DNA from 4 places in the Bradyrhizobium sp. PMVTL-01 genome. Region 4 is predicted to be linked to each of the others. Evidence: predicted binding sites of a transcription regulator. Region 4 holds the regulator's gene; each other region holds the start of a gene.
What was found. The regulator LexA, encoded in region 4, represses DNA repair genes until DNA is damaged. The targets are predictions, from matches to a motif close to TGTTCNNNNTGTGTTCNG.
Positions count from the first base shown of each region.

Region 1: the regulator LexA is predicted to act here: its motif matches at 1,993-2,010, upstream of ACRQ5Q_RS05415 (ribonuclease T2 family protein).
Region 2: the regulator LexA is predicted to act here: its motif matches at 2,196-2,213, upstream of ACRQ5Q_RS32430 (PA0069 family radical SAM protein).
Region 3: the regulator LexA is predicted to act here: its motif matches at 2,920-2,937, upstream of uvrA (excinuclease ABC subunit UvrA).

Region 1 covers NZ_CP193982.1:1,152,952-1,157,095, forward strand. The annotation lists gene ACRQ5Q_RS05410 (23S rRNA (adenine(2030)-N(6))-methyltransferase RlmJ) at 228-1,088, opposite strand; gene ACRQ5Q_RS05415 (ribonuclease T2 family protein) at 1,254-1,946, opposite strand; gene ACRQ5Q_RS05420 (hypothetical protein) at 2,066-2,527, opposite strand; gene ACRQ5Q_RS05425 (hypothetical protein) at 2,710-3,003, shown strand; gene ACRQ5Q_RS05430 (DUF3617 domain-containing protein) at 3,048-3,578, shown strand; gene ACRQ5Q_RS05435 (ATP-binding protein) at 3,785-4,144, opposite strand, start outside.
Region 2 covers NZ_CP193982.1:6,701,432-6,705,575, forward strand. The annotation lists gene ACRQ5Q_RS32420 (ribonuclease HII) at 1-453, opposite strand, end outside; gene ACRQ5Q_RS32425 (VOC family protein) at 531-986, opposite strand; gene ACRQ5Q_RS32430 (PA0069 family radical SAM protein) at 1,011-2,174, opposite strand; gene ACRQ5Q_RS32435 (phosphoketolase family protein) at 2,384-4,144, shown strand, end outside.
Region 3 covers NZ_CP193982.1:4,345,017-4,349,160, forward strand. The annotation lists gene uvrA (excinuclease ABC subunit UvrA) at 1-2,823, opposite strand, end outside; gene ACRQ5Q_RS20965 (outer membrane protein) at 3,101-3,847, opposite strand; gene ACRQ5Q_RS20970 (outer membrane protein) at 4,082-4,144, opposite strand, start outside.
Region 4 covers NZ_CP193982.1:4,233,893-4,238,036, forward strand. The annotation lists gene ACRQ5Q_RS20390 (ComEC/Rec2 family competence protein) at 1-110, shown strand, start outside; gene ACRQ5Q_RS20395 (GAF domain-containing protein) at 120-941, opposite strand; gene ACRQ5Q_RS20400 (hypothetical protein) at 881-1,186, opposite strand; gene ACRQ5Q_RS20405 (hypothetical protein) at 1,218-1,649, opposite strand; gene ACRQ5Q_RS20410 (hypothetical protein) at 1,845-2,045, opposite strand; gene lexA (transcriptional repressor LexA) at 2,214-2,915, opposite strand; gene ACRQ5Q_RS20420 (molybdopterin molybdotransferase MoeA) at 3,092-4,144, opposite strand, start outside.

The DNA of each region.
Region 1 (4,144 bases), 3.1 Mb from region 4:
CGTCGCGACGCAGACGCGCGTCACGACATGACCGGGCGTTACGAAGCCCGGGAGAGCTGGCCGTCCTTGGTCGGACCTCGTCGGCCCGGCAGGATCTTTCTTAGGCCTTCACTCCGCCGCAACCATTCGCGGAAGCGGAACGTAAAGCCAGTCACGGAAACAGCATAATACGGTTCTTTGCGGATTGACTACCGCTACTGCATATTTTTCCCAAGAATGGCGGAGTGTTACGGCCTTGGCACCTCTAATCGGAATCTGGCAGCTCCGCCCTGGCCGAGCGGCATTTCCAGCTCGGGCAGGATGGTCTTGAGCTCGCCTTGCAGCGTGTAGGGCGGATTGACGATCAAAAGCCCGGTCGAGGTGAGGGGCCCGCCATCGGCTTGCGGTGCGGCGCTGAATTCGAGGCGCAGGCATTTGCCCGGTGGTTTTGCTGCGGCTGCGAGCCGCGCCACTGATTGCGCCAGCGTGTCGGTGGCGCGGCGGTTCTTGGCCGGATACCAGATTACATAGATACCGGTCGGCCATTTCGCGAAGGCTGGCGAGAAGGCTTCGCCCAGCCGCTCGAACTCGTCCTTGGCCTCGAACGGCGGATCGATCAGCACGAGACCGCGCCGTTCTTTCGGCGGCACGAAGGCCGGCAGCGCCACCCAGCCGTCGAGATCCACCACGCGAGCCTGCTCGTCGCGGCGCAGCACGTCGATCAGCCCCTTGCGCGCCTTCGGCTCGAGCTCGCAAGCGACGAGGCGGTCCTGCGGCCGCAACAGACCGCGCGCGATCAGCGGCGAGCCTGGATAGGCCTTGAGCTCGCCCCTCGGATTGAAGGCGCGGACGATGTCGAGATAGGGTTTGGTCAGCGCGACGGTCTCGTTCGACAGGCGTGCCTGCATCACTCGCGCGATGCCGGTCAGCCACTCGCCGCCGCGCCGCGCCTCGTCGCTTTCGAGATCGTAGAGGCCGGCCCCGGCGTGGGTGTCGATGACGCGGAACGCCCCCGGCTTGTCCTGCAGATAGGTGATGATGCGCGCCAGCACGATGTGCTTGATGACATCGGCGAAGTTGCCGGCGTGGAAGGCGTGGCGGTAATTCATGGCGGAGAGTTACGACATCCCGCGATGAAAGTAACTCCCGTCATTCCGGGGCGGTGCGCAGCACCGAACCCGGAATCCATCTGCAGCAGCGTTTGTGGCGAGATGGATTCTCAGATGCGCAATTGCGCATCATAGTTCGCGCTTCCGCGCGCCCAATGACGAACTCTAGCCACCCCTGATCGGCGGCATCGTCACCTGGTCGCGGCGGCAGGCGCGGCGGTCGATCTCCTCGCAGGCGCGGAATTGCAGGTCCTTGCTGAGGCAGATGCGGACTTCGGACAATCGCGTGCGGTTGCAGGTGACCGAGATGGCGGCGCTGCTGAGGCCCGGATTGGCTTTGATGAAGGCCTCTTCGACGTCCCCGGGGGCCACGGTCTTGGCCTGCGAGAGATCGAGATATTCGGCCGGGATCTTGATCGCGGCGCGCGCTTTGCGGATCGTCTCGAAATAGCTGCGGTCGGCCAGACCCGAGCAGGTGCCGTGCTTGTCCCACTCGTTGAAGATCAGGCCCGGCGCCGGCATCAGGTCGAGCATCGAGGAGACGATGCTGCGGTTCAGCCGCGGTGCCGGGCGCTGGCAATATTCCGGAAAGCCGTTTTCATATTGCGGCCACAGCCCGTGCACCACGAACGCGTAGGGCCGGCCGCTGCATTGCATCTGGGAGCGGCCGCCACGCTCGGCCGCTTCCTCGCAGAACGAGGGCGACCATGACAGCGACAGCACATAGAAATCGAATTCGCCCGGCGCGTTCTGCCGCTTGTCCTGGGCTTTCGCGCCGCCGGCGAGCGAGGCCAGCCCGGCGGCGAGCGCGAGTGAGATCACAAGACGGGAAAACGAACGCAATCTGGCATGAAACATGGCGACGCCCCTCAACTAGACTGTGCAAGCGAGCCTAGCAGGCGATGAGAACATTTCAAGAACAAATTTCGAGCGCCGACCGTTCGACCGCTTGATCGGGCCGAATCAGGCTTTTCGAATCAGGGCCTCGCGGCGCGGCAGGCCGGGTTGTAGGCCCAGTTGCGGTCGAGCCCGACCACGCACCATTCGACGCCATTGCCGTAGCCCGCAAAGCCGCCATCCTCGATGATCGAGAAATGCACCTTGCGCACCTTGCCGTCAGTGAGCATGGCCTCGCCGGTGCAATAGCGGCGCGGGATGTTATCGGACTGCCAGGGCCGGAACGCGATCTCGCGAACGGCCGCGAAGCCCGTGATCTTCAAGGAGGAATTCCAGAACGAGCTTTCCTTTTCCCAGAACTGCGTGGCGATCGTCGGCAGCGCCTTGTCGCAATCGGTGACGGCGCCGTCATAGCGCGGCCCGCTCAGCCAGAAGTTCAGCTCCAGCGGATTGGCGGCCCGGGCCTCGCTGAGCGACAGCGCCCCGAACATGAGGCCGAGCACGGCGGCGAAGCGGAGCGATTTGAAGGAGGGGGTGCGCATGGGCAATCCGGACTGCTGGGTCTTGCGAAGCTCGAACGGTGCCGCGAAGGCCGGAAGAGGTCAAGTGCAGCGCGGCAACACTTCGCCAGGAGTTGACCAGAACGGCGCGGCCGGCCGGCCTCGGTTCTTTTCACTTCGGTCCCGGCACCGTAAACTGGCGCGAACCAATTGGAGTGACGGGAATGCGAATCATTACGGCCGCGGGCCTTCTTGCCCTGGGTATGATGGCGAGCCAGCCGGCGCGCGCCGATATCCTTCCGGTGCCTCCGTTCAAGGGCAACGACACCGGCGGTATCATCGCCTATTCGATGGCAAGCCAGGTCGATGCGCGGCAGGTCGCGGTCGATCATTGCGCGCGCTACGGCAAGGTCGTCAAATTCCTCGGCGTGCAGGCCTACGAGGGCGGTTACATCTCGTTCTCCTGCCGCTGGGTGCCCTATGGCGCCGCCGACCAGCCGATCCGCACGCTCTACTGAGGCGTCGTCGTAACGTCGCAATCTGTCAGCCGGGAGCTTCCCACATGGCGCGCAAACTCGCTTTGCTCGGCTCGGCCCTTTGCCTTGTGGTGTCGGCTGGCAGTGCATCTGCCGACGATCTGCCCCAGCGCAAGGCCGGCCTCTGGGAAATGAAGCTGGTCACGAGCGGCTCGCCCGTGCCCGAGATGACCATGCAGCACTGCACCGACGAGACCGTCGACAAGGAGATGAGCAACAACGTCTCGCCGATGGCCAAGCAGGTCTGCGCCAAGCAGGAGATCAAGAAGACCGCGAGCGGCTATGTCAGCGATTCCGAGTGCAGCGTCGCCGGCGTCAGCACGATCTCGCATGCCGAGATCACGGGCGACTTCAATTCGGCCTACACGGTGAAGACCTCCTCGCATGCGCAAGGCGGCGTCGCCGGCGCTGCGGGGCGCGATACCACCATGACGCTGCAAGCGAAGTGGTTAGGAGCCTGCAAGCCGGACCAGAAGCCCGGCGACATCGTCATGCCAGGCGGCTTCAAGATGAACGTGCGCGACATGGACAAGCTGAAGGCGCTGCTGCCGAAGTAGGTGAGATGGTCGTGAGACCGTAGCCCGGAAATTGGTGCGCTCCCTCGCCCCTTTATTACGGTGAGAGGGTTGAGCTGAGGGCCTCTCACCAGACGTGAGATCGATGAGAGACCTGTACCCCCTCACCCGGATCGCGCCGGACGATGCTGCGCATCGCCGGGGGCGATCCGACCTCTCCCGCAAGCGGAGAGAGGTGGAGAGGCTACCTACACCGGTATCCTCACGCTCGCCCGCAATCCACCCATCGCGCTGTCGCCCAGCGTGATGTCGCCGCCATGGGAGCGGGCGATATCGCGGGCGATGGCGAGGCCAAGGCCGGTGCCGCCTTCGTCCTGGTTGCGGGCATTGTCGAGCCGCAGGAACGGCTTGAACACCTCTTCGCGCAAATGCGCCGGGATACCCGGGCCGTCGTCCTCGACCGTCACGGTCAAATAACGGTGATCGCGCTGGCCGGTGATGGCGATGCTCTTGCCGTAGCGCGCCGCGTTGGTGACGAGGTTGGCGAGGCAGCGCTTGAACGAGGCCGGCTTCACCGTCACCACCGGCAGGCCATTGAATGCCACGGT
Region 2 (4,144 bases), 2.5 Mb from region 4:
GGGCAGCGCCGCCACGGCACGCTTCAGCGCCCACAGCGAGGCGCGCAGGATGTTGTCCCGGTCGATCCGGGCGCGTGAGGCGACCACCACCGAGACCTGCGCCGTGGCGCAGATCTTGTCGAACAGTCTTTCGCGCTCCTCGGCGGTCAGCCGCTTGGAATCATCGATGCCGCGCGGAATGCGGCCGGGGTCGAGAATCACGGCGGCCGCCACCACCGGGCCGGCCAGCGGGCCACGGCCGGCCTCGTCGCAGCCCGCAATCGGCCAGACGCCGCGCTTGATCAGCGCGCGCTCGCGGCGGAAGCTCGGCGGCGCAATCGCGATAACGCCTTTCTTGCCGGCCGGAACCTTGACCTCGGCAAGCTTGGCCGCCCCGGCAGGCGCTGCCTGCTTCGCAGCATCCCCTTTTGGCGCGCCTTTGGCCTGCTTCCTGGCGGACTTTTCCCGAATCATGGCCGGGATCGTGCGCAAGCGGCCCCGCCCGCGCAACCGGGAACCCCGGATAATTCCCGTTATTCAGGTCGGCCGCCCTACCCGGCCAGATGCACCCGCCGGTCGTCGCCGACCTCGATGCCGGGCGCCACCACGGCCTCCCAAGTATGACCGTCCGGATCGGCGAAGTAGCCGCGATAGCCGCCATAATCTGTCTCGCACGCAGGCCTCAGCAGCCTTGCTCCCTTGCCGACGGCGAAAGCCAGCACCGCATCGACCTCATCGCGCGTGCGGCAGTTCCAGGCGAGCGTGGTGCCGCGGAAAGCCACCGGCCTTGGCTGGTCCGGCAAGGTCGCGTCCGCCGCGAGCTGATCCCAGGGAAACAGCGCAAGCACCGGACCGCCGGTATCGTAGAACGCCACGGCCTCGCCGGTCGCCTTCAGCCGGCGCGAGAATCCGAGGGCATCATAGAAGGCCATGCTGGCGCGGACGTCGCTGACGCCGAGTGTGATGACGGTCAGCCGCGGGATCGGGGCTGGAATTTCCTTACTCATGCCGCGCCTCTTCCACTTGCCTGATCAGAACAGGCTGAGCTGCTCCCCGTTCTGCTTCGGCCGCGCAAAATGATCCGTGGTCAGCTTCGAGCGGCGCTTGTTGAGCCCGAGCCTGTCGCAGGCGATCTCGAAGCGGCGGCCGATGGTCCAGGCCATCGGTCCCGTGCCTTTCATCCGCTCGCCCCATTTCGCGTCGTAGTCGCGCCCCCCGCGCATGTCGCGGATCAGCGTGAAGACGTGGCGGTAGCGGTCCGGATAGTTCGCCATCAGCCATTCGCGGAAGAGATCGCGGACCTCGAGCGGCAGACGGAGCAGCACGTAGGAGGCTTCCTTGACGCCGGCATGAGCGGCCGCATCGAGGATCCGCTCGATCTCGGCATCGTTCAGAGCGGGGATGACAGGTGCGACCATCACGGTAGTGGGAATGCCGGCTTCCGAGAGCTGCCTCAGCGCCTCCAGCCGCTTCGGCGGCGTCGAGGCGCGCGGCTCCATGCTGCGAGCCAGCTTCGGATCGAGCGAGGTCACGGATATCGCGACCTTGGCGAGGTTGCGCCTGGCCATGCGCGAGAGAATGTCGATGTCGCGCACGACCAGCGCCGACTTGGTGACGATGCCGACGGGATGCCCGGTACGCTCCAGCACTTCCAAAATGCCGCGCATGATTTTGCGCTCGCGCTCGATCGGCTGGTAGGGGTCGGTGTTGGTGCCGATCGCGATCATCCGCGGCTCGTAGCCGGGGGCGGCGAGCTCCTTCTCCAGCAGCACCGGCGCCTCGGGCTTCACGAACAGCTTCGACTCGAAGTCGAGCCCCGGCGACAGGCCGAGATAGGCGTGGGTCGGCCGCGCGAAGCAATAGACACAGCCATGCTCGCAGCCGCGATACGGATTGATGGAACGGTCGAAGCCGATGTCGGGGGAGTCGTTGCGGGTGATCACCTTGCGCGAGGCGTCGACCGCCACCGTCGTCTTGAACGGCGGCAAATCATCCAGGCTCTGCCAGCCGTCGTCGAAGGCGACGCGCGCCTCGGCCTCGTAGCGGCCGCTGGCATTTGACTGGGCCCCCCGGCCTCGCCTGCGCTTGCGGTCGATGGCGACCGCCAGCTCAGGGAAGTCGGAAGGCGCACCCGCCGGCTCGGAGGGCGCCGTGACCGGCGGGTGCTTGAGAGCAGAAGAAGATGCTGGACTCATGCAGCCAAGATAGCACGCCAAAGGAACAAATCAAGAACACAAAGCAAAAACCTGAAAACAACCCCATGCACAGTAGAGCTGCCCAAACTTCGCGCGCCGGCCTTGACCTCGCGCAACACCGGCGTCACGGCCATCCCGTTTCATGAGCGACGGATCGATCGCGCCGGAACCGGGTTGGTGGCGATCGCTGGGTGAAGGTCGGCAGGAACATGACAATCCAACAAAAAACAGCCGCCGCGAGCGGCGACCTCGATCTCCTCGATCGCTACTGGCGCGCTGCCAACTACCTCTCGGTCGGGCAGATCTACCTCCTCGACAACCCGCTGCTGCGCGAGCCGTTGCGGCCCGAGCACATCAAGCCGCGCTTGCTCGGACATTGGGGCACGACGCCCGGCTTGAACTTCATCTATGCCCATCTCAACCGCGTGATCCGCGCGCTTGATCTCAACGTGCTCTATGTCTGCGGTCCCGGCCATGGCGGGCCGGGCATGGTCGCCAACACCTATCTCGAAGGCAGCTACACCGAGATCTATCCAGATATCGCGCGCAATGCGAACGGATTGCGCAAGCTGTTCAGGCAGTTCTCCTTCCCCGGCGGCATTCCGAGCCACGCGGCGCCCGAAACTCCCGGCTCGATCCACGAGGGCGGCGAGCTCGGCTACGCGCTGGTGCACGCCTATGGCGCGGCGTTCGACAATCCTGATTTGATCGTGGCTTGCGTCATCGGCGACGGCGAAGCCGAGACTGGTCCGCTCGCGGCGTCCTGGCACTCCAACAAATTCCTGAGCCCGGCCCATGACGGCGCGGTGCTGCCGATCCTGCATCTCAACGGCTACAAGATCGCCAACCCGACCGTGCTCGGGCGGCTGCCAGACAAAGAGATCCGCGATCTGTTCCGCGGCCTTGGCCACGAGCCGCTGTTCGTCGAGGGTGACGATCCCAAATTGATGCACCAGGCGATGGCGGACGCGCTCGACGTCGCATTCGCCAGCATCCGCTCGATCCAGCAACACGCCCGCGACGGACGCAAGACGGTCGAGCGGCCGCGCTGGCCCATGATCGTGCTGCGCAGCCCGAAGGGCTGGACCGGCCCGAAGGAGGTCGACGGCAAGAAGGTCGAGGATTTCTGGCGCGCGCATCAGGTGCCGGTTGCGAGCTGCCGCGAGAATCCGGCGCATCTGAAGATCCTCGAAGACTGGATGCGCAGCTACCAGCCGGACAAACTGTTCGACGCGAATGGTGCGCTCGTCCCCGAACTGCAGGCGCTCGCCCCTGAAGGCAGCCGCCGCATGGGCGCCAATCCGCATGCCAATGGCGGTCTGCTCAAGAAGGAGCTGAAGCTGCCGGACTTCCGCAGCTTCGCCGTGGACGTGCCGCAGCCCGGCGCCGTCATCGGAGAAGCGACACGCGAGCTCGGCAAATTCCTGCGCGACGTCATCCGCCTGAACGCGCAAGAGCGCAACTTCCGCATCATGGGTCCGGACGAGACCGCGTCAAACCGGCTGGATGCCGTGTTCGACGCGACCGAGCGGGTGTGGATGGAGCCGACGGAGCCCTACGACGTTCATCTTGCGCAGGACGGGCGCGTGATGGAGGTGCTGAGCGAGCATCTCTGCCAGGGCTGGCTCGAAGGCTACCTGCTCACCGGACGCCACGGCTTCTTCTCCTGCTACGAGGCCTTCATCCACATCGTGGATTCCATGTTCAACCAGCACGCCAAATGGCTGAAGGTGACGCGGCATCTGCCATGGCGGCGGCCGATCGCCTCGCTGAACTACCTCTTGACCTCGCATGTCTGGCGCCAGGACCACAACGGCTTCAGCCACCAGGATCCCGGCTTCGTCGATCTCGTCGCCAACAAGAAGGCCGACATCGTGCGCATCTATCTTCCGCCGGATGCCAACACGCTGCTGTGGATCGCCGACCATTGCCTGCGCACCTACAACCGCATCAACGTCATCGTCGCCGGC
Region 3 (4,144 bases), 110 kb from region 4:
GGGGCCGAGGTCGATGACCCAGTCGGCGGTCTTGATGACTTCGAGATTATGCTCGATGACGACGACCGTGTTGCCCTGCGCGACCAGCTCGTGCAGCACCTCCAGCAGCTTCTTGACGTCGTGGAAGTGCAGGCCGGTGGTGGGCTCGTCCAGGATGTAGAGCGTACGGCCGGTGGCGCGCTTGGACAGCTCCTTTGCCAGCTTGACGCGCTGGGCTTCGCCGCCCGAGAGGGTCGTCGCCTGCTGGCCAACGTGGATGTAGTCGAGGCCGACCCGGTGCAGGGTCTGAAAAGTCTCGCGCACGCGCGGCACCGCCTTGAAGAATTCGGCGGCTTCCTCCACGGTCATGTCGAGCACGTCGGCGATGCTCTTGCCCTTGAACAGGACCTCCAGCGTCTCGCGGTTGTAGCGCTTGCCCTTGCAGACGTCGCAGGTGACGTAGACGTCGGGCAGGAAGTGCATCTCGATCTTGATGACGCCGTCGCCCTGGCACGCCTCGCAGCGGCCGCCCTTGACGTTGAAGGAGAAGCGGCCGGGCTCATAGCCGCGCGCTTTCGCCTCGGGCAGGCCGGCGAACCATTCGCGGATCGGCGTGAAGGCGCCGGTATAGGTCGCCGGATTCGAGCGCGGGGTGCGGCCGATCGGCGACTGGTCGATATCGATGATCTTGTCGATGTGCTCGAGGCCCTCGATGCGGTCGTGCGGCGCGGCGCCTTCGCTGGCGCCGTTCAGCTTGCGCGCGATGGCGCGGTAGAGCGTGTCGATCAGCAGCGTCGACTTGCCGCCGCCGGAGACGCCGGTGACGCAGGTGAACAGGCCGAGCGGAATCTCGGCGGTGACGTTCTTGAGGTTATTGCCGCGCGCGTTGACCACCTTGATGGTGCGGCGGTGGTTCGGCGGGCGCCGCTCCGGGACCTCGACCTCGAGCTCGCCGGTCAGGTACTTGCCGGTGAGCGATTTCGGGTTGCGCATGATCTCGGCAGGCGTGCCTTCGGCGACGATGTTGCCGCCATGCATGCCGGCGCCGGGACCGATATCGAGCACGTAGTCGGCAAGCCGGATGGCGTCCTCGTCATGCTCGACCACGACCACGGTGTTGCCGAGGTCGCGCAGCCTCTTGAGAGTGTCGAGCAGGCGGGCGTTGTCGCGCTGGTGCAGGCCGATCGAGGGCTCGTCCAGCACGTAGAGCACGCCCGTCAGGCCCGAGCCGATCTGCGAGGCCAGGCGGATGCGCTGGCTCTCGCCGCCGGACAGCGTGCCGGAGGAGCGGGAGAGGGTGAGATAGTTGAGGCCGACGTCGAGCAGGAAGGTCAGGCGCTCGCGGATTTCTTTCAGGATGCGGCCGGCGATCTCGTTCTGCTGCTTGTTCAGCGCCTCCGGCACGGTCTCGAACCACTCGCCGGCCTTCTTGACCGACAGCTCCGAGATCTCGCCGATATGCTTAGCCCCGACCTTGACGCAGAGCGCCTCGGGCTTGAGCCGAAAACCCTTGCAGCCCTCGCAGGGCACGTCGTGGAAATACTTCGCCAGTTCCTCGCGGGCCCATTCGCTTTCGGTTTCGCGATAGCGGCGGTTGATGTTGGTGATGACGCCCTCGAACGGCTTCTTGGTGTCGTAGGAGCGCACGCCGTCCTGGTAGGAGAACTTGATCTCGTCCTCCCCGGAGCCGTAGAGGATCGCGTCCTTGGTCTTCTTGGCGAGGTCCTTCCACTTGGTGTCGAGCGTGAACTTGTAGTGCTTGCCGAGCGCGGTCAGCGTCTGCTCGTAATAGGGCGAGGAGGACTTGGCCCAGGGCGCGATCGCGCCCTTGCGCAGGGACAGCTCCTTGTCGGGGATGACGAGGTCCTCGTCGACGTGCTGCTCGACGCCGAGTCCGCCGCAGGCGGGGCAGGCGCCGTAGGGGTTGTTGAACGAGAACAGCCGCGGCTCGATCTCCGGGATGGTGAAGCCGGAGACGGGGCAGGCGAACTTTTCCGAGAACAGGATGCGCTCGGGCCCGCTCTTGTCGTGGATCTTTGCGGTCTTCTTTTTCTCCTCCGTCGCTGCGGCCGCCGGCGCGTCGGCGAACTCGATGACGGCGAGGCCGTCGGCGAGCTTCAGCGCGGTCTCAAAACTCTCGGCGAGGCGCTGGCCGATGTCGGGACGCACCACGATGCGGTCGACCACGACGTCGATGTCGTGCGGGAATTTCTTGTCGAGCGTCGGGGCTTCCGCCAGCTCGTGGAAGGTGCCGTCAATCTTGACGCGCTGGAAGCCCTTCTTGAGCCATTCGGCGAGCTCTTTCCGGTACTCGCCCTTGCGCCCGCGGACGACGGGGGCGAGCAGATAGAGGCGCGTGCCCTCGGGCAGCGCCAGCACGCGATCGACCATCTGCGAGACGGTCTGGCTCTCGATCGGCAGGCCGGTGGCCGGCGAATAGGGAACGCCGACGCGCGCCCACAGGAGGCGCATGTAGTCGTAGATCTCGGTGACGGTGCCGACGGTCGAGCGCGGGTTCTTCGAGGTCGTCTTCTGCTCGATCGAGATCGCCGGCGACAGGCCATCGATCTGGTCGACGTCGGGCTTCTGCATCATCTCCAGGAACTGGCGTGCATAGGCCGACAGCGATTCGACGTAGCGGCGCTGGCCCTCGGCATAGATGGTGTCGAAGGCGAGCGAGGACTTGCCGGAGCCGGAGAGGCCGGTGAACACCACCAGCTTGTCACGGGGGATCTCGACGTCGATGTTCTTGAGGTTGTGCTCGCGCGCGCCGCGGATCGCAATTGCGCGCAGGCTCGAGCCCGCGTTCTGTTGTTGGCGCTTCGCCTTGATCACTTCATCCATCCGAGTTGCCCTCAAGGAAGCCCAAAGGTGCGCGATCGCGCCAATAAAAAAGGCGCGCTGCGCCCGGAACCGGGATCGGCGCCGATGGGTATGGCAGCGAACGTAGGAAGAACGGAGGCGGATTTCCAGAGGGAGTTGCGAATCGTCAACGGAATGTTGGCGTGCTGGCGGCATCTGGCAGCAGCAGGGCGTGCGGAACTGCGCTGGGGCGTGCCGCCAAACAAAAAGGCCGGCGCGGGGCCGGCCTTTCGAAACGCAAGAGCGTCGGAGACGAAGCTTAGTACTTCGCGACGATCGGGCCGCCGAAGGTGTAATTCAAGCGTACCGTGGCCATGTCCACGTCCTGCTTGATGCTGTCGCTGCGGGTGTTCACGCCGAGGAAGGTGAAGGTATCGGTGTGCTTGCCCATGAACAGGTGGTTGTATTCGACTCCGACCGACCAGTTCGGAGCGAAGCCGAACTCGATGCCGGTGCCGACGGTGCCGCCCCAACGGGTTTCGTTGGCGGTGTCGAACGTGACGCCGGCCAGAGTGCCGCTGAACTTGTTGTGGGTGACGGCCGCGCCGCCCTTCACGTACCAGAGCACGTTGTTCCAGGCGTAGCCCACCTGACCGGTGAAGAGGCCAATAGCATCGATCTTGGTGTTGTTCACCAGCGGGAACAAGGCGGCGGGCGAACTGGTGTTCGAGCCCTTCAGGTCTGCCCAATCGCCCTGTGCCTCGAGGCCGAACACCCAGCTGGCGGACTGCCAGCGATAGCCGATCTGGCCGCCGACGATTGCGCCGGTCGCATCGTGGCAACCTTCAGCTGTGACCGGGACGGCCACGCCGACAACAGCGGTCGTATCCCAGCAATTGTGGCTGGAGCCGCCACCGGCGTTGGCGCCGATGTAAAACCCGGTCCAGTTGTAGACCGAAGCCACAGCCACCGGAGCCTTGGTGTACGGGCGGGCCGCGAGATCAGCCGCCGACGCGGGGGCAGCCAGAGCGAACAAACAGGCCGAAGCCAACAAAACCTTCTTCATTTTCAACTTAAATCCCAGTCCCAGTTTCTCTTCTTGCCTTCCGTGAACGGAAGGGCATCGGACGCTGTGGTCCAACTGGCGTGGTGCTTACACGAACGAAGCCGCAAGTTGTGTACCCAAAAAGCCACAACAGGGGCAAAACGTCATAATCGCTGACGGATCGTCCTGTTCGCTCGCAGACAGCAAAAAGGCCGGCGCGAGGCCGGCCTTTCGTCAGACGAGACTTGCTGGCGATCAGTACCTGGCGATCGCCGGGCCGCCCCAACGGTAGTTCAAGCGGACGAGGGCGAGATCGAC
Region 4 (4,144 bases):
CGGCCATCGCGGGCGAGGGCGATTTCGGCGCGAGCCTTGCGCCGCCAGCGGCGGCGCCCGGTAACCGGGATGCGACGCCGTCCGAGGCAGACATGCAGGCCGAGGATTGAGGGGGCGGGCTACAGATACCAGGCCAGCACGGCGTCGAGCCGGGCTGTCCCGATCACCGGCAAGGCCACCATCTGGCTCAGCCCGGACGCGCGGGCTTCAATGGCCGCGATCGAATTGTCGTGCGCGAGATCATCGTTGAGGGCGGGCATGCCGGTGGCCCAGGCGCCGCCGATGCTGCCGTCACCTCTGGCGATGGATTTGTCCGCATAGAGCGCGGCAAGGTCGGTCTGGGCGCTGCAATCGCCGGCGCGGAAGACCAGCGCTGAGCGGGTCTCGTCCGGCACCCAGATCTCGAAGCGCCGTGCGATCGGCGTCGCCTGCGCGGAGAGGAGGGTCAGCACCCAGGTCTGGTCGGCGTCGGTCCGGTAGGGCACGCCGACGCCGAGATTGATGCCAACCTGTGCGGCGTCTTTCCAGCGCAGAAAGCTCTTGGCGTTGTGCAGGTTCTTGATGATCAGTGGCAGGCCGGCTTTCCAGGTGCGTCCGGGCAGGCCGAAGCCGCGCGGAAACCTGGTGTGGCGCGAGTTGAACTCGAACATGTCGGCGGTGCCGTAGTAGCCGTCGACCAGTCCCATCTCGTGGGAGGTCTCGGGATCGTTGTGCCAGAGCTCGATCGCGCCGACATGCGCGTCGTCATCGCCGCAGAACAGCACCATCACGGCTTGCAGGAATTCGCCTGAAAACACCGGCACCGCCACGCCGCAGGTCAGGCCCGCCGCCAGCGCCTGGTCGGTCCGCCTGAAATGGGAATTGGCGAATTTGGTGAGGATCACGGGGTGGCCGGAAGCCCAGGCCTTGCCGGGAAGCCCGTCGTCACGACCGAAGCGCACCGCATACGCGTCCGGTCGGGCACCCAGAGTTCAACGACGCGAATGAAGGTCTTCATCGAACGTCCGCCTCGAGCCTTTTTGGCAGCATCGGCCATTTGCTTGCGGACCGGACGTTCAAAATTCAGGCAAGGCAGCGCAAACTTCGTGCGACGAAGAGCTGCGGCAGGTGCTCCGGCGAAGGTATTTGCGAAGATACAAACCACACCATCTCGCCGGCCACGGCCGGCGATGGCGATTTCAATCATGGCCCCGACCTGCGAGCCGGAGGCAGCTAGGTCAGCCGATCGGCAGGCGCGTGACCGTCGGCCTGTCTGCGCTGGTCTGCGGCTTGTGCTCGCGCTCGCCGAGTGGCTGGGTCACCGGCAATTGCAGTACGGTTGCGCGCTGGCCTTCGACGAGCTGAGTCACCAGCACGTATTTCCCGTCGGGGAATTCGATCGCATCGTGATGGCGATCCGGAATGTGCGGATCGATCTTGCCGAACTTGCCGACGCGCGAGTTGATGGTACGCGTCCAGATCCAGCGATTGTCGTAACGGACGTTGTCGGCGAAGGCGAGCTCCGTTCCCGGCAGCAGGCATACCGCAACCGACATGTCGGCTTCGGAGGCGAAGCCGCGCGTCGAGGTGCCGCGGAAGGTTGTCGTGACGATCGTCTCGCCGACTTCGGCAGGACGCGTCGCGACGGCGTGCAGGCTGTAGTCACACATCGGGGTGCTCCTCATTCGTAAGATAGCGACCCGCGCCTCCTGTCGAGGCGCAGGCCTCTATCAGAGTGGAAGCATACAACGGTCTGCTGGGTTGTGGGCAAATCTGCGGCTTGGGTCCGCAGGATGCCATCACAATATCTTTTTCAGATGCATGAGGAACAAAGCCCGCTCCCGTGCATTGGGCGTGCTTCTTCGTCAACGGCCAGCAGGGGCCGACCAGCCCGAATACGGCCAAGCGGGTTGCGACGGCAGTGCAACGGCGTCGCGTGCGTTGCGGAATTGCTCGCGCGTCGCCGGCGTCGTCTTGCGGACATGATGCGATCGTGCGGCGGCGGCCGGTGACACTGACGTTGCGATCAGCGCCATCGTGACAGTGCTCAAGACGATCTTGCGCATGGTTGTCTCCCCGGTTTTCGACAGGCCCGTAAAGCGATGTGTGCTTTGCGCGGCGTGCGGAGGATCTAACGCGGGGCAGGTGGCCGGATAATCTGAGCAGAACCTGAAAGACTATCCAGCCGGAGCGGACAAGCGCTCAAGCGCGTGTCGAACGATCGCGAGGTCAAATCAGTACTTCCGGTACAAGCCGATCAGCTTGCCCTGAATCTTCACCCGGTTGGGCGGCAGGATGCGGACCTCATAGGCGGCGTTGGCTGGCTCGAGCGCGATCGAGGCGCCACGGCGGCGGAAGCGCTTCAGCGTGGCTTCCTCGTCGTCGATCAGCGCCACCACGATGTCGCCGGTGTCGGCGCTCTCGTTGCGCTGGATCAGCGCCATGTCGCCGTCGAGGATACCGGCTTCCACCATCGAATCGCCCCGCACCTCGAGCGCATAATGCTCGCCGGAGCCGAGCATGTCAGGCGGTACGCTGATGGTGTGGCTGCGGGTCTGCAGCGCCTCGATCGGCGTACCAGCCGCGATGCGGCCCATGACGGGCACGGCGACAGGACGCTCACCTTCGTCCGCGGGCGGGCTGGAGGTCGTGCGCACCTTGCCGAGATTGCCCTCGATGACGCTCGGCGTGAAGCCGCGGCGGTTGCCGGCGGCCGCTTGGAGCTCGGGCAGCTTGATGACCTCGATCGCGCGGGCGCGGTTGGGCAGGCGGCGGATGAAGCCGCGCTCCTCGAGCGCGGTGATCAGGCGATGGATGCCCGATTTCGAGCGCAGGTCGAGCGCGTCCTTCATCTCGTCGAAGGAAGGTGGCACGCCGCTTTCCTTCAATCGCTCGCTGATGAACCGCAGGAGCTCGTATTGTTTGCGCGTTAACATCTCGACCAAAATCCCCCGGTTGATGTCGTTCGATTCCGAGACGCTCAGTTCAGCGATAAGCCGCTGCATGCTCGAAACAAATCATGAACGGACACTATATGTTCGATACATGTTCCGCAACTGCTTAATTTACTGTGAACGCGACAAAGTTCGCGGACCGCGTGAGATGACAGCGCTCAGGCGGGCAGCAGCAGCACCTCGCAGACCGAGCCGGCTTCGGCCTTGGGCGCGAACGGCGCGCGTACGAGAAGTGCCTGTGCCGCAGCGAGATTTGCAAGCAGTGAAGAATCCTGGTGATCGACGGGAAGGGCGATCAGCGTGCCGTCGTCGCGCCGCTCCAGGCGCGCGCGGAGATAATCCTCGCGCTGGTCGTTGGCATTGAGGTCGCGGCCGAGCACGGCGCGCTCGCGGCGATGGTGAATCATGGTGCGGCCCGACAGCGCGCGAATCAACGGCACCATGAACAGGAAAGCGCAGACGTAGGATGACACGGGATTGCCGGGCAGGCCGATGACGCGCATCGCCCCTAACCGGCCGTGCATCATCGGCTTGCCCGGCCGCATCGCGATCTTCCAGAACGACATCGCGATCCCCTCGGCCTTGAGAGCCTGCTGGACCAGATCATGGTCGCCGACCGAGGCGCCCCCGGTCGTGATCAGGATGTCGGCGCCGCTCTGGCGTGCCTCGCGGATCCCGGCGGTGGTGGCCTCCAGCGTATCGGCGGCCACACCGAGGTCGATGGTATCGGCGCCCTCCTGGCGGGCGAGCGCGTGCAGGGCATAACCGTTGGAGTAGACGATCTGGCCGGGCCCGGGCGCTACGCCCGGTATCACCAGTTCGTCTCCGGTGGCGAGGATGGCGACCTTCGGACGGCGCTGGACGGGCAAATGCGGGTGATTCATCCCGGCGGCGAGTGCGAGATCGCGCTCGGTGAGCCGGGTTCCCTTGCACAACAGCACGTCGCCCTCGGCAAAGTCGATCCCGGCGCGCCGGATGTGCCGTCCGGGAATTGCTGCTTCCTTGATCGTGATGCGCTTGCCGTCCGCGACGGTATCCTCCTGGATCACGACCGCGTCCGCTCCGGCCGGAACGACGCCGCCTGTGAAAATGCGGACCGCTTCGCCGGCGCCAACCAAGCCTGCAAACGGCCGCCCGGCCGCGACCTCGCCTATCACCGTCAGCTCAGAATCGATCGTCGCCGCGTCGGCCGCTCGCACGGCATAGCCGTC